DNA from 4 places in the Chryseobacterium sp. CFS2 genome. Region 1 is predicted to be linked to each of the others. Evidence: riboswitches for the same ligand, from Rfam matches in the RefSeq annotation. Region 1 holds a riboswitch; each other region holds the start of a gene.
The links. A riboswitch is a leader RNA that binds a small molecule or an ion and turns the genes downstream of it on or off. The one in region 1 is predicted to bind cobalamin.
Positions count from the first base shown of each region.

Region 1 (3,829 bases):
CAGGTTCTACAATCTGGCTTAGCCCATAATCTCCTTTCATCCAGGCTAAATATTCACTTAATCCTTCACTCTCTTCATAATCATCTTCCTCTTTATAAAAATAAGCTTCATCAAGCCCTACTGAAATTTCATTGTCAAAAGTGAGCAGATGCAAAAACTGCAGTATATTTTCAGCCACAATGTGAACACCGCCTTCATCCCCAAAAACTACCACAGGCATTTTATTTAAAGGCTGCTCTACTCCGTTATTCCAAATGGCATAGAAGGAACCGGAACCATTCGCCTGTGCAAAAGGCAGTAAATTATTCAGAAAATTTTCGTCCTCACTCCAGCTTTTCAATCCGGATTTATCATCAATTAAAACACCAAAACCTTGTGAATAATTTTCATACGAGGAAATAGTATTCTGAAAGTAGATCAGTTTTTCCAGTTCTACCGGAATTTCCTGCAGATTCAAGTTTTGTTTAAATTTTGTAATTTCTACCATGGTCAATTATATTCGGTTAATAAGATTTGTAAAATAAAAATAAAACAGCAAATTTATTAACTATCTTTAATTTTATGGTCATGTTTTATATTAATTTAACAACACAAACAAGCTGTTCTACTCCCAAAACACAGATTACAACTAAAACATTTTCAATACATTAAATTAAAAAAACTATTGATTACATAAAATATCTTTTTCGTTATTATAAAATACTTATATTTACCACCAAGGAGTTCTTAAAACCTTCTTTATCAACCGAAACTGGTTACACTTAGCTGTGTATTAAAAGGGAATCGTGTGTAAATCACGAACTGTCGCGCAACTGTAAGTAACATACAAAAAGTTTTTATCAATTGATATCCACTGTATATTTTTTATATGGGAAGGATGATAAAAACAGTTACAAGTCAGGAGACCTGCCTATTTCGTATTGACGATGCTTTCGCGATTTGAAGCTTACAGTCAGGTATGATGCGATATGGATATAGTACGATAATTTTTTTATCAAACTGTGTTATTTTTTGAGATGAATATGAGCGTACGTTGTGTACTTCTCATGATTCTGTAGCTCATTCGTATCCCCTTTCCGTAATTTTTCTTTCTTAATAAAGCACCGCGAAGTTTACAGAGAACTTTTTATAGGATTTTAATCAATGTAAAAAGGGATAAGGTGTACCAAAGCAATTTTAATTATTCGTGGAGTTCCAACAGGTTTATTTTACAAACCTGTACAATCAGAGGTTCTCAAAATTCCCGACATCTGCACAATGGGAAGATTCCCCAACTCCTTTCCTACTTTTTACTTTTTACTCAAAAGCGATGTCTTTACAGCTCTTCCGCTTCTTTAATGACAAACAAATTTCAACTCAACAATAAATATTATAATGATCAAAAATGAAAATTGGAAGTCGCCCGGCTTAAAATTCCGGGAGGCTATGGAAAAAGAAAATCCCCTTCAGATTGTTGGAGCCATCAATGCAAACCATGCATTATTGGCACAGCAGGCTGGTTTTAATGCCATCTATCTTTCAGGAGGAGGTGTTGCTGCAGGGTCTTTAGGAATTCCTGATTTAGGAATTACAACTCTGGATGATATACTCATAGATGTTCAGCGTATTACTAATATTTGTGATTTACCACTTTTGGTAGATATTGATACAGGATTTGGACCTTCCGCTTTTAATGTTGCCCGAACGATAAAATCATTAATCAAAGCCGGAGCTGCTGCCATTCACATTGAAGATCAGGTGGGAGCAAAACGTTGCGGACACCGCCCCGGAAAAGAAATCGTAAGCAAAGAGGAAATGGTGGACCGGCTTAAAGCCGCAGCAGATGCCCGTACCGATGAAAATTTTGTGATCGGAGCCAGAACAGATGCTTTTGCCAGTGAAGGACTGGAAAAAACGCTAGAAAGAGCCATCGCTTATAAAGAAGCCGGGGCAGATTTCATTTTTGCTGAAGCAGTTCCTGATTTAAGCTTTTATCAAAAATTTGTTGATGCTACTGGGATTCCTGTACTAGCCAATATCACGGAATTTGGAATGATCAAAATGTACACTGTAGAAGAACTGAAAAATGCAGGTGTAGGACTCGTCCTCTACCCTCTTTCTGCCTTCAGAGCTGCCAATAAAGCTGCACAGAATGTATACCAACATATCCGTAAAGACGGAACACAAGCCAATGTGCTAGATACAATGCAGACAAGAGAAGAACTCTATCAAAGTATTGGCTACCACGATTATGAACAAAAATTAGATAACCTTTTTAAACAAAATACTCATGTCAACGAATAGCGAACCAACATTTAAGCCTAAAAAAAGCGTAGCACTTTCCGGAGTGACAGCAGGTAATACCGCTCTTTGCAGTGTAGGAAAAAGTGGAAATGATCTCCATTACAGAGGTTATGATATATTGGATCTTGCAGAGAGAGCACAATTTGAAGAAGTTGCTTACCTGCTTATTTATGGTCAGCTGCCCACTGAAGCTCAACTCAAAAACTATAAAGCAAAATTAAAATCATTGAGAGGTCTTCCTCATTCTGTTAGAAATATTTTAAAAAGTATTCCGGCAGCTGCACACCCAATGGATGTCATGCGTTCAATGGTTTCAGCAATTGGAAGCATTCAGCCGGAAAAAGATGATCACAATGTAGCCGGAGCAAGAGATATTGCAGATAAATTATTAGCATCATTCAGTTCAGGGCTTTTATACTGGTATCACTATACCCACAATGGTAAAGAAATCAATGTAGAGACTGATGATGATACTATTGGCGGACATTTCCTTCACCTTTTACATGGTAAAAAAGCTCCTGATTCATGGGTGAAAGCAATGGAAATTTCCCTTAATCTGTATGCCGAACATGAGTTTAATGCTTCTACTTTCACCGCACGTGTCATTGCCGGAACCTCATCAGACTTTTATTCCTGTATCACAGGGGCTATCGGAGCTTTGAGAGGCCCTAAACATGGGGGAGCCAATGAAGTGGCTTTTGAGATCCAGAGCCGATACAACTCTCCTGATGAGGCAGAAGAAGATATCAGAAAACGTATTGCCAACAAAGAAGTAATTATAGGATTCGGACATCCTGTTTATACCCTGTCAGATCCAAGAAATGTAGTCATCAAAAAAGTAGCGAAAGAACTTTCCGGGGAAGCCGGAGATATGCTGCTGTACAATATCGCTGAAAGGCTGGAAACTGTGATGTGGGAAGAAAAGAAAATGTTCCCTAATCTGGATTGGTTCTCCGCAGTATCTTACCATCTGATGGGAGTTCCTACCCTGATGTTTACTCCACTATTTGTGATTTCAAGAGTCACAGGATGGAGCGCACACATTATTGAACAAAGACAGGATGGGAAAATTATCCGTCCAAGTGCCAATTATACAGGTCCAGAAAATAAAGACTTTGTATCCATCGAAAACAGAAAATAAAAAAATCAATCATAATTAAACTAAAAAATAAAGATGTCATCACACATTTCAAACGAAAGACCACAGCCGGATCAGGTATTAACAGATATTGCAGATTATGTATTACACTATGAAATCAAAAATGATTTAGCATGGAAAACAGCCCACTACTGTTTATTAGACACAATCGGTTGTGGACTGGAAGCACTTACCTATCCTGCATGTACCAAACTTTTAGGACCCATTGTAAAAGGTACCATAGTTCCGAATGGAGCTAAAGTTCCGGGTACACAATTTCAGCTGGATCCCGTACAGGCTGCTTTCAACATCGGAGCAATTATCCGTTGGCTAGATTTCAATGATACCTGGCTGGCCGCTGAATGGGGACATCCTTCAGATAACCTGGGCGGAATTTTAGCAACAGCA
Region 1 is NZ_JAZHQU010000014.1:13,145-16,973, reverse strand. It holds gene ODR02_RS22835 (hypothetical protein) at 1-487, opposite strand, end outside; cobalamin riboswitch at 736-928, shown strand; gene prpB (methylisocitrate lyase) at 1,375-2,283, shown strand; gene prpC (bifunctional 2-methylcitrate synthase/citrate synthase) at 2,270-3,424, shown strand; gene ODR02_RS22820 (bifunctional 2-methylcitrate dehydratase/aconitate hydratase) at 3,458-3,829, shown strand, end outside.

Region 2 (3,829 bases), on a different contig from region 1:
CATCACCAAAGATCACAGGAGGTTTTACACAACGGCTTCCGTAGCTCTGTACCCATCCGTTTTTGGTGAACACAAATCCTTCCAGCTGTTCTCCAAAATATTCCACCATATCATTACGCTCAAATTCTCCATGCACCAATACATCAATGCCGATGTCTTCCTGCCAGCGAATGGTTCTCTGAGTTTCTTCTTTTAATAAAATATCGTATTGCTCCGCGGTAAGTTCTCCTTTTTTGAATTTAGCTCTCCAGCTTCTTACCTCTGTTGTCTGCGGGAATGACCCGATTGTTGTAGTGGGAAACAAAGGAAGCTGCAGGACTTGCTGCTGTTCTTCTTTACGGGTTTTGAAGGCATTTATTCTTTGTGCGTCCTTTTCAGTGACCGCATTTGATCTTTGTTTTACCTGATCATTGTGGATAAGAGAAGAGGTTCTTCTGCTTTCAATGGCTTTTTTATTTTCTTCAAATACCTCAAGAATGTGTTCTTTTTCCGTTCCTGATACCAGTTCTTTAAGCGTCACCACTTCTTCTACTTTCTGTTTAGCAAAAGCAAGCCAGTTTTTAATCTCAGGGTTAAGGTTCGTTTCAAAATCAAGATCGCAAGGAGAATGAAGCAATGAACATGACGGTGCAATCAAAATCCTTTCAGAGCCTAATTTGTCAACAGCTTTTCTGATGAAAGACAATGACTTTTCAAAATCATTTTTCCAGATATTTCTGCCATCAATTACTCCTAACGAAAGACTTAGGTTTTCCGGAATACGATTCAGAATATCATCCAATTGTTCCGGATTTCTAACCAAATCGATATGCAAACTATTCACCGGAAGTGAAACAGCAAGCGATGCATTATCTTTTAATCCGTCGAAATAAGTGGCAACAATGAATTTCAGTTTCGGGAAACGGTTTCTTATTTCTGAATACACAGAAAGATAGGTTTCTTTTGCTTTCTCAGTTAAATCCAGAGCCAGAAAAGGTTCATCAAACTGAATCCATTCAGCACCCTGCTCCTGAAGTTTGGTTAAAATTTCCGTATATACAGAAAGAAGATTTCCAGCCAGATCCAGTTTATCAAATCCTTCTTCTTTTTCTTTTCCTAATAACAGATAAGTAACAAGCCCTATAATTACAGGTTTTGCATTGATACCCGCCTGTTTCGCTCCGGAAAATTCATTGAAAATTTTATCTGAGCTTAATTTAAATTGCTGGTTTTTATAAAATTCCGGGACAATGTAGTGATAGTTGGTATCAAACCACTTGGTCATTTCCATTGCTGTAATGTCCAACCCTTCTTTCTGGTATCCTCTTGCCATCGCGAAATAAAGATCCAGCTCAGAGTTGTTCTTTTTAAGCACCACCTCATGGTAACGTGAAGGAATTGCTCCTACTACAAGGCTCATATCCAATACCTGATCATAATAGGAAAAATCGTTGCACGGGATAAGATCTATGCCGGCTTCTTTCTGAATATTCCAGTTTTGATTACAGAGAGTTCTCCCTGTATTCAGAAGTTCTTCCAAAAGAATTTTACCTGACCAATATTGTTCGCAGGCTTTTTTGAGTTCTCTTTTGCTACCAATACGCGGATAGCCCAGAATGTGAGTTTGCATTTTTTTAAACTTTTTAATTAAACTTAATAGGAAAGTGCTTTAAAATGCTTCGTTATGTTTTAGCGGAAAAAGTTTCAGGAAAGTAATGACATAGCAGACAGTGCATTTCCTTCAGAAAGAAAAATACATGAATCTGATCTATCATCTGTATGACCCAAAAGCTTCAGCCCGCGAAAGCATTGTCAATTCAGTAAAGGCAGGTCTCCTGACTTGTAACAGTTTCCGTCATCCTTCCCGCTTTTGGCAGTGGATATACAAAGACAGAAACTTTTGGTGTGTTACTTACAGTTGCGCGACAGCTCGTGATTTGCACACGATTCCCTATTAATCTACCTTAAGTAAAACCTTTCCTGTTTGATGAAGTATCTATAAAGAACTGTACTTTTACCTTTAACAATTGCTTCCAGTAAAAGTTTTTAATTTTGTGTAAAATTAGCAATACAGAATAAAAGCACAATAAATAAGTAAAAATTAAGCAAAATAAACTTTTAAAAATAAAAATAAAAGCATATAATTCTATATATTTGATTGTTTTAATCATTTAAAAGAATAATATTCTGTGGAACAACTCGATGACAAGGATTTACAGCTGCTCAGGCTGCTCCAGAAAAATGCCAAACTGACCGTTAAAGAACTTGCTAAAGAAGTGAACCTTTCTACTTCACCGGTTTTTGAAAGAGTAAAAAGGCTGGAACAGGAAGGGTTTGTTAAAAGATATGCAGCCGTTCTGGATGCTGAAAAACTCAACCGTGGATTTACCGTTTTCTGCCAAATCAAGCTTAAAATTCACGACAGATCTGTAGGCTATGACTTTGTAAAAGAAATTCTGGAGATTGAAGAAGTTGCCGAATGCTACAATATTTCCGGAGATTTTGATTTCCTTCTGAAAGTTCAGGTAAGAGATATGAAACATTACCAGGATTTCGTATTTAATAAACTGGGATCTGTAGATTCCATCGGGAGTACCCACAGTACATTTGTCATGGCTGAAGTGAAAAACAACCATGGACTTACCATTTAATTGAACAGGAAACCGGTTTTATTCTTCAATCCATTTTCTGAAAGCAGATGTATTGCTCTGGCTTGTAATAAGATGATCTTTCTGACCTTTTATCTGGGCGGAAAGTGTATTCTTATTGTAACGTTCTATTCTTTCAATATGCTTTTTCTGGACGAGTGCACTGCGGTTGATCCTGAAAAAATCTGAAGCATTGAGCTGGGTTTCAATTTCTTTCAGAGTAGATTCATTCAACAGGTGTTTTTTTCCTGTTGTATCAAAAGCAAAGACAATCCCTTCTTCCGCTTCAAAGAAAGTAATGTCTTCCGTATTGATAAAATAGATTCCCTGATGTGAGCTGACCGAAAATCGTTTCTTATAGCTTTTCTCCACAGGGCTGTTATTTAGTATTTGCTGAAGTTTTACCCAAACATCCTCCGGCTCTGATGCTGTATTTCCCAATAGAATAAATTTATCCCAAGCCTTTTGAAAACGGCTCTGCGAAAATGGTTTTAAAAGATATTCAATCCCGTTGCTTTCAAAAGCATTCATCCAGAAACTGTCATACGCGGTAGTGAAGATAACCGGACATGAAATATTCACCTGATCATAGATTTCAAAGGCATTTCCATCTAATAATTCAATATCAGAAAAAATCAGGTCAACCGTTGAGTTTTTAAGAAAAGCAATGGCTTCTTCTACAGTACTTATTTCCGAAACAATTTCCACGGGTCTTTCCAGCTCGCTGATGAAACGTTTTAATTTGTTTCTTGCCGGAATTTCGTCTTCGATGATTACAACTTTTATCATATTTTATGCTGGAATTATGGGAATGACTACTGAAAATTCTGTTTCTGTTTTTATAATTTCTACCTGCCGATCCGTTAACAGCGTATATTGCTCCTTAAGATTACTGAGTGCTCTTCCTGAAGTCTTTTTACTGTTTCGCTTGGGTATTCTGGTATTGGAAACGGTGATTTCTTTATCTATTTCTACGGTGATCAAAACAGGATTTACAGCTGTTCCCAGATTATGCTGAACGGCGTTTTCAAGCAGCAATTGCAGGGAAAGCGGAATGATCCTCCCTGATGATCTGATATGATTTATTTTTAATGAATAAGCACTTCCATATTTATACTGTATCAGATTAAAATATTTCTCTGCAAATGCCAGTTCTTCTTCTACAAACACGGTCTTTTTATCAGAAACCTCTAAAACATAAC
Region 2 is NZ_JAZHQU010000001.1:56,663-60,491, forward strand. It holds gene metE (5-methyltetrahydropteroyltriglutamate--homocysteine S-methyltransferase) at 1-1,609, opposite strand, end outside; cobalamin riboswitch at 1,788-1,973, opposite strand; gene ODR02_RS00280 (Lrp/AsnC family transcriptional regulator) at 2,169-2,630, shown strand; gene ODR02_RS00285 (LytR/AlgR family response regulator transcription factor) at 2,649-3,416, opposite strand; gene ODR02_RS00290 (sensor histidine kinase) at 3,420-3,829, opposite strand, start outside.
Region 2: it holds a riboswitch for cobalamin, as region 1 does, so the genes downstream of both, metE (5-methyltetrahydropteroyltriglutamate--homocysteine S-methyltransferase) here and prpB (methylisocitrate lyase) in region 1, are expected to answer to the same signal.

Region 3 (3,829 bases), on a different contig from region 1:
CGGCATCCCACGGTTTGAAATATAACCGTAGCCACGGATATTCCAGCTTCCGTTATTTAAAGTGCCATTGATAGACGTTTCAAAACGTTTTGCCCTGATATCTGAATCCTGTCTCTTTGCGATGGTATCATAAGCCTGCTGGCCATCGGGATATTTCTTGGCATACCGAAATCTGTAAATCCCGTCACTCTGCATGAATTCTCCACTGAAACTGGCAGAAACTCTGTCTGATATTTTTTGTTCCAAACGGAATGATGGATTGAAAAGATCAATGGACGCACTTTTTGCTCTTATAACGAGATTGGTTTTTCTTGTTCCTTTAAATACGGGTGTCTTGGGCTGCAGATAGATCGATCCCGAAGAGCCAAAGTCTTTTGCAGGTTGGAAAATTTCACTTTTCTGCCCGTTATACAATGATATTTCTTCCAGATCATCTAATGAATATCTCCCGAGATCTACCAGCCCGTTTTGAGCATTTCCCAATTGAATTCCATCATAGAAAACACCTACATGCTGGCTTCCCATACTGCGGATATTAATGGTTTTCAAACCACCTAACCCTCCATAATCTTTGATCTGAACTCCGGAAAAATACCGCAAAGCATCAGCAACTGAATGGCTGTTCAGTCTTTCCAGCTGCTCACCTTGCAGGGTTTGTGCCGGAATAATTTCTTTAAAATTCTTTTTATAAAGACTAATCGCCTTGATGGATTCCTCCTTCAGAGTGTCATTTTTCTTTTTTTGAGAATATAAAAGTTGAGATGTGATCACCAGTATTGTGAAAACAGCTTTATGAATTGCAGAAGTAGTTTGTTTTGCCGCCATTAGCTCATTTAGGATAATGAAGACGCTAATGGATATAAGAAAGCAACGACAAAGCACAGCTGTCACTGCACAGAATCATTGATGTCCTAAGCTTTATTCCACGAAAGCGTCAAACGATTATTTTCTGGCAGGTCTTCTGACTTACTCCATTTTTGAAATCCTTCCCATTAAAAAACAGTGGATATATTCTTCAAAAACCTTGGTGTGGAGCTTACAGCAGCGGGTCTGTTCCGGATTTTCACCGGATTCCCTTTTAAGAGCTTTTTAGGGCTCACCAAATTCCGGCAAAGATAAAAAATTATTCCTAACCCCCAATTAAAATAATGATTCATAAACAATTAAAGCTCCCGAAGGAGCTTTAACATGATTTTCAAAAGGGTTTTTATTTAAATTCCAATATTCAGGAAAATACTGAATCTTGATTTTGCTTCGATATCACCTCCTGCCAGATGGGTATACATAGGAAGCATGAGTTCACTTCCCAAACTCAGCCTTTTGTAAGAAGCTTCAAAACCCAATTTCCCATACAAAGCACTTCCTGCAGTATTAGGCAAGGCTTCATTGAACTGTTTATTCTGAGCATAAACCTCTCCCTGAACTCCCGTTTTTACAGAAAAAATAGATTTTTCATTCCCCGCAACCTGATAAAAACCTGTTGCAGCATAATTCCATTGGTTTCCAAATCGGTAATTTTTCTTATTCTCCGTTTTGATGGTATAATCTGTATTCACCAACACAGCCACTTTATTTTTCTGAAACTTATAATTCAAAGCGGCCTGATAATCCCAGCTTCCGGTTCCCAGCTGAAAACTCGGATTAACGCCGGAAGCTCCTTTCTCATCGAATTTCCCCAAAGGGATTTTCACACCCAACCCTCCGCTTAAGTGGTGAAAATTATCTTTAGAACTCATCAGCTGATAAATTCCCATCAGGTTAAGATCCCCGATTCCATTGATTTTGATATCTCCCTGTTGGGTTTTCTTTTCATGGAAATGGAATGGCAGACTTGCATATACACTCAGTTTTTTAGTTAAAGGAATCTTTCCCCAAAGCTGTAAGGTATTGAAATACTGATCCTGTGTAAGATCTTTCACAAATAGGTTTTCTTTTGCTTTGTAATGCTGGGCAAAGTATTTGATTCCGATAAACTGTGGATTCAATAAAGACTCAAAGCCGGAAGAACCGTTTCCTGCAGCACAGCCACAGGCATCACAATCATCATCAAAATCAAATCTGCTAAAGCTGTCCGGAGCTATATATGCGCTATCTCTGATGGTTTTTGCCTGATATTGCCCAAACAGGATTAAACTTATTATTACTATAATCTTCTTCATGTTTTCTATAAATTATTCTGCAAATTTTGGATTGGATATAAAACTTTTATCTGATAATGTTTTCAGGAATGCAATGATCGACTGTTTTTCCTGACTGTTCATAGCAATACCTATATGCCCATTCTGTTTCAGCTGCGAATCCAGATTGGGATTATCTTCTACCTGATCAGAATAGAAATTAAGTACCGCCTCTAAGGTGTAAAATCTTCCGTCATGCATATAAGGTGCTGTATATTCTACATTTCTCAGACTCGGAACACGGAATTTCATCCAATCTACCTGATTAAGAGTAACTCTGTAGCGTCCTGCATCTTTGAACTCGGTGTTATAATACATTCCTGTATTGCGGAAACTTTCATCGGTAAATAATTCTCCACTATGACAAGAGGCACATTTCTGACCGAACAAAGCCATTCCCTGAGATTCTGTTGAAGTTAGCTGCTCTTTTCCTTGTCTGAATCTGTCATATTTTGAATCTGCAGAAATCAGTGAAGCCATAAACTGTGACAGCGCTTTTAGAATTCCTTCTCCTGTAATCGTTTCATCTCCATAAGCTTCCCTGAAAAGTTTTTTATACTTCTGGTCATCTTTTATTTTTGAAATAGCTTCCGGTATAGAACTGTCCATTTCATTGATGTCTGTAATAGGGCTGATGGGCTGTTCATTAAGATTATGAATGACACCGTCCCACATATATCTTTTCAAAAAGGCCATATTCTGAATGGGTGGAGCATTTCGGATTCCAATTCTGTCATCTACCCCATGGCTTACAGTATGCCCATGATGGGTAAAAGCGTTTTCCTGAATATGGCAGAAACCGCATGAAATGGTATTATTCCGGGAAAGCTTTCCTTCGTAGAATAATTTTCTTCCCAATTCTACACCGTTTTTTGTCACCGGATTCGTTGATTTATCAAAAGTCATTTCAGGGAAATAAGAAGGAAACTGCAGATTATATGCTTCATCATTTTCCAGCGGCTGTATCACCTCATCTGAACAGGAAATACAACTCAGCAGAAATACACCCAGAACCAGTATTGTTTTTACAAAAAAATTAATCATTATGAACGTGATCTACTTTAAACATTTTTGTAAGGTTATTGGTAACGTCTACCAGATGTTGATTTGAACCCATCAGCATATCATTAGTTGCGGTAAGGGTAAGCGCTTTATCTCCACTCAAAAACTGATTCAGATCTGCCAGAATATGAACAGAAGGGCGAATTTGTCCTGTTACTCTGGCTGTTGTTGGAAGATTCAAAGTAATTTCACGATAAAGATCAGGGGTATTATTTTCCGTAGTATTTCCCATATTTCCTGTATGATTCATGAATTCCTTTGATGGAGAATCTGCTCCATACTTTCCTTCCAGTTTTACAAAAACATATCCGGCTGCCCATGACCATGACATCCCTTTCTGCTTGGCTTTTGTCCAGAATTCAGCTTGACCGTCCTGTCCCAATAAGTAAGCTTTCTGGCTGATTCCTAATCCGAATTTTATTTTTTTATAATTATTTTTCGGAATACCCTCCAGGTTGAGGTATATAATTCCGGCTACCGCATCAGCCTGATCCACGATGAAAGCACCTTTATCAGGGTTGTTTTCATTGTATTTAAATTCATTCCCGTTCTCGTCTATCAGGGAAATGTTACTGATTACATATTTTAAA
Region 3 is NZ_JAZHQU010000002.1:135,151-138,979, forward strand. It holds gene ODR02_RS04065 (TonB-dependent receptor plug domain-containing protein) at 1-825, opposite strand, end outside; cobalamin riboswitch at 935-1,119, opposite strand; gene ODR02_RS04070 (transporter) at 1,212-2,159, opposite strand; gene ODR02_RS04075 (cytochrome-c peroxidase) at 2,172-3,221, opposite strand; gene ODR02_RS04080 (MbnP family protein) at 3,214-3,829, opposite strand, start outside.
Region 3: it holds a riboswitch for cobalamin, as region 1 does, so the genes downstream of both, ODR02_RS04065 (TonB-dependent receptor plug domain-containing protein) here and prpB (methylisocitrate lyase) in region 1, are expected to answer to the same signal.

Region 4 (3,829 bases), on a different contig from region 1:
ATCTCCCAAACAACCCTATATTATTATGCTTTTTTTAATACTTTTGAAATTAATCTTGTAAAAAATATACTTTATAGATATTCCATTTTTATTTTTACCATGATCAAAAGTTTTTCTATTCTCTGGATTTTTTATAAAAAAATAATGTTTCCAACTTTGGGATTTTCTTTATTGATTTCTTTTTTATCATCATTCAGTATTAAAAATTTTGGACTGAATTTCCTTTTAATCCTTCCCGTTCTTCACTATTTCATTTATGAATTAAGGTTTAAAAACGAATATTACTTTTATGCCAATGTAGGGTTTTCAAGGATTTCTCTTTGGGCAGGAACGATATTATCGGGGATTATTGTAAAAATTATAACATTGTTTTTATGAGCAAACTGCATGTTGATAGTCTGACAAAGTCCTTCAATGAAAGGAAAATTTTGCAGGATGTTTATATAGGATGCGAAACCGGACAGATTACAGGGCTGCTGGGCAGAAATGGAAGTGGAAAATCAACTTTATTAAAAATTATTTTCGGGGTTATCAGCGGTGATACCCAGTTTATAAAATGTGGCAACAAGATTTTGAAAAGTATATCAGACAGAAAAAACAAAATCTCATATTTACCCCAGGACCTTTTCTTACCTAAATATGAAACCGTTAAAAAGCTGATTCCTTTCTTCTGTAATAAAGAAAACACCAATTTGCTGTTTGCCTTGGAACTCATACAGCCCTTTCTTCATGAAAAAATTAAAAATCTTTCTAAAGGCGAACAGAGAACTATTGAAACCCTGATGATCATTTACTCTGAAACAGATTTTGTTTTACTGGACGAACCATTCCACAGCCTTTCTCCAAAAGTTTGTGAAGAATTAAAGAAAATCATTCTTCAGCAGTCAAAGTATAAAGGTTTTATTATTTCTGATCACAATTACCAGGATGTTCTGGATATTTCAGACCATATATATCTGCTTTCTGACGGCCATCTAAAACAAATACAAGATTTTAAAGAACTGCAGCGGTATAATTATCTCCCGAAAAGTATTTAATTTATATATTTGGGGATCAAAAAAAATTTCATGATGACTTTTATAAATAAAGCATTCTATTTATCCGCATTCAGTATTTTATCTATAGCTTTTGTAAAAGGGCAGACAAAAGTTCCTTTTGGAGTTGTAAAAGCTGAAGAAGGATATGCCAACGTACGTGTACATAAAGACGACTACCGAAAAATTGTAGACAAGATCCGTATGCGTAAAGGAGATGTTTTTGTTTATGTAAAACCGGCTCCGGGAGAAACAGAGTGGATCTGGATCAAATATCCGGAGAAACAGGATGATGACAAGCCTTTTGTACGTTATGAAACTCTTGATAAAGAAGGAATGGTAAATAAAGGACGTATTGCCTATGTAGATCAGCTTCCCGCCTATACTCCTTCTAAATCTAAAAACGGAAGATCAATTATTTTCACAGACAATTCCGATCCTAAAATCCCTACCGCCCAAAGAAGCAAAGTAGTGATTGATGTCTATCCTTCCAATGCAGGATACCGTAAAAAGGAAAAAGATGCTGAAGGAAAAATTCTTACCATTGATAAAGTAAAACCATGGGGAATAGGAAATGATCTTCCTGAAGGAATGACTGAAATCAAATCCATCAGAGTACAACAGCCCGGAAGAGGTTCTGTTTTTGTAAGAGAAGCCATCAAAAATATGTTCCAGCCTACCATGGATTTTGAGAACATTGGAGTAACTTCCCTTGACAACGATAATATTTTCCTTTATATGATCAATGGTTCAGGAGAAAACAGATATACAACTCTTTGGACAATCAAAAAAGGAAGAGTAATCAGCCAGATTATTTATCATAATCCGGAATAAATTCATTATTTTTGCACCCGAAAAAGTTTTACGCTTATTCATCATAGAAATTGGTTCTGCATCACTGCAGATTAAAAGGGAACCGTGTGAAAATCACGGACTGTCGCGCAACTGTAAGTAACTGAAATCTTTATCAAAGATCCACTGTGCGAGGCATGGGAAGGAGATAAAAGATGTTACAAGTCAGGAGACCTGCCTTTTTCTTAAACAAGTAACTTTCGCGATTTGAAGTTGTATTGATCTGATGAATTGTTTCAGGAATTTCCGAATTTCCTGTTATTATTCTGTTGTTTGATATTATTTCATTTCGCTTTAATTAATAATGAAATATGACTACAGAAGAAAGAATTGAAGCCTCCGAAACCAGAATTTTTAAAGCGGTTTTCCCAAACACAACCAATCATTATGATACCCTTTTTGGTGGTACGGCTATGCAGCTGATGGACGAAGTAGCTTTTATTACCGCTACCCGTTTTGCCAGAAAAAGAGTGGTAACGGTAAGCAGCGACAAAATAGATTTCAAAAAACCGATTCCTGCCGGAACGATTGTTGAACTGATCGGGAAAGTTTCATACGTGGGGAAAACCAGTATGAAAGTGAACGTTGAAATTTACACAGAGCAGATGTATTCGTATGAAAGAGAGAAAGCCATCGTAGGTGATTTTACTTTTGTAGCGATTGACGAATTCAAGAAACCAATCCAGATACTATAAATAAAGAATCGGGCGGCCAGAGGCCGCCCGATTCTTTTTATTTTCATTAAGGTTATTTCAACACTTTTTCTGTTTCCAGACTTCTGTTCAGTAAAAGTTCAAAAGCCTCTCCCATTTCATCCGATGCTCTACTGATGGCATTTTCAAGCATATTCCGGATTTGTTTTTCGGTAACTCCGGCTTCCGTCCAGCTTTTTCCTGTGGTATGGGAATTTAAAATAAACGGCATGATTCTGTCGATTCCACAGGCAAAAATAGCATCAGGTGTTTTCTCATCTTCAAATTCCAGCCATAGATTAAAGAATTCTGAACGCAAAGGTTCATCCAGAATTCCAAAGATCTTTTGAGCAGATGCTTTCTCTCTTTCAAACTTACCTACCATTGCTTTTTCATCAAAAATAAAAGTATCTCCGGCTTCTATCTCCACCAGATCATGAATGGAAAGCATTCTTATCACTCTCAATAGATCAATATCCGCACGGTTTTTAGCATACGGATAAAGGATCTGAGCCAGAATAATAATCTGCCAGGAATGTTCCGCCGTATTCTCTCTTCGGGAATCGTCTGCATTATAATTTCTTCGCTGTACATTTTTAAGCGCATCTACAGCCAGGATAAAATCTATCTCTTTCTGAATTTTCATCTTACTTCTTATTTCTGTTATATTGATCTGAAGGATATACCTTTATTTTGGTAATCCATTTATTATTAAGCTTTTCTTTAGTGGTTACTTTCACGCGCCCTTCAACGGTCATATCTTCCTCTTTTTCAAAGACCTTATCAAGTCCCTTATTCGGAATTACAGCATATTCTGTCGTAAAAAGATCACAGCATCCTGATTTCCCAAAAGTAATAAGGCGTTTACGTTTAGCATCAACCTCGAAAATATCAAAGGAATTGGAAGCAAGCTCCGTAAGCTCCTTACTCTTCACAAAAGCCATTCTTGTACTGTTGAATACGTATACATCATAAGAGGCAGAACTGTAATTTCCCATATTCCCATTCCTTACTGCTATATCCTCTGTTCCATCAAAATTAAAATCATCAATGATCACAGGGCTTTGTTCATTCTTTAACGGAAGCATTTTTCCCGGTATTAGCTTTTCGCCCTGATTCAGATTCAGCACAAGATGATCAGATATAAAAGTCTGTACCTTTGTATTTTTATGATTGTACAATTCTACAGTTCCTTTTCCGCTGCATTGTCCATCATAGCAATTCTCCACCTGGATGATGGCATCATAACTC
Region 4 is NZ_JAZHQU010000004.1:440,401-444,229, forward strand. It holds gene ODR02_RS11885 (ATP-binding cassette domain-containing protein) at 375-1,037, shown strand; gene ODR02_RS11890 (hypothetical protein) at 1,068-1,868, shown strand; cobalamin riboswitch at 1,903-2,082, shown strand; gene ODR02_RS11895 (acyl-CoA thioesterase) at 2,198-2,581, shown strand; gene ODR02_RS11900 (HD domain-containing protein) at 2,634-3,224, opposite strand; gene ODR02_RS11905 (XAC2610-related protein) at 3,226-3,829, opposite strand, start outside.
Region 4: it holds a riboswitch for cobalamin, as region 1 does, so the genes downstream of both, ODR02_RS11895 (acyl-CoA thioesterase) here and prpB (methylisocitrate lyase) in region 1, are expected to answer to the same signal.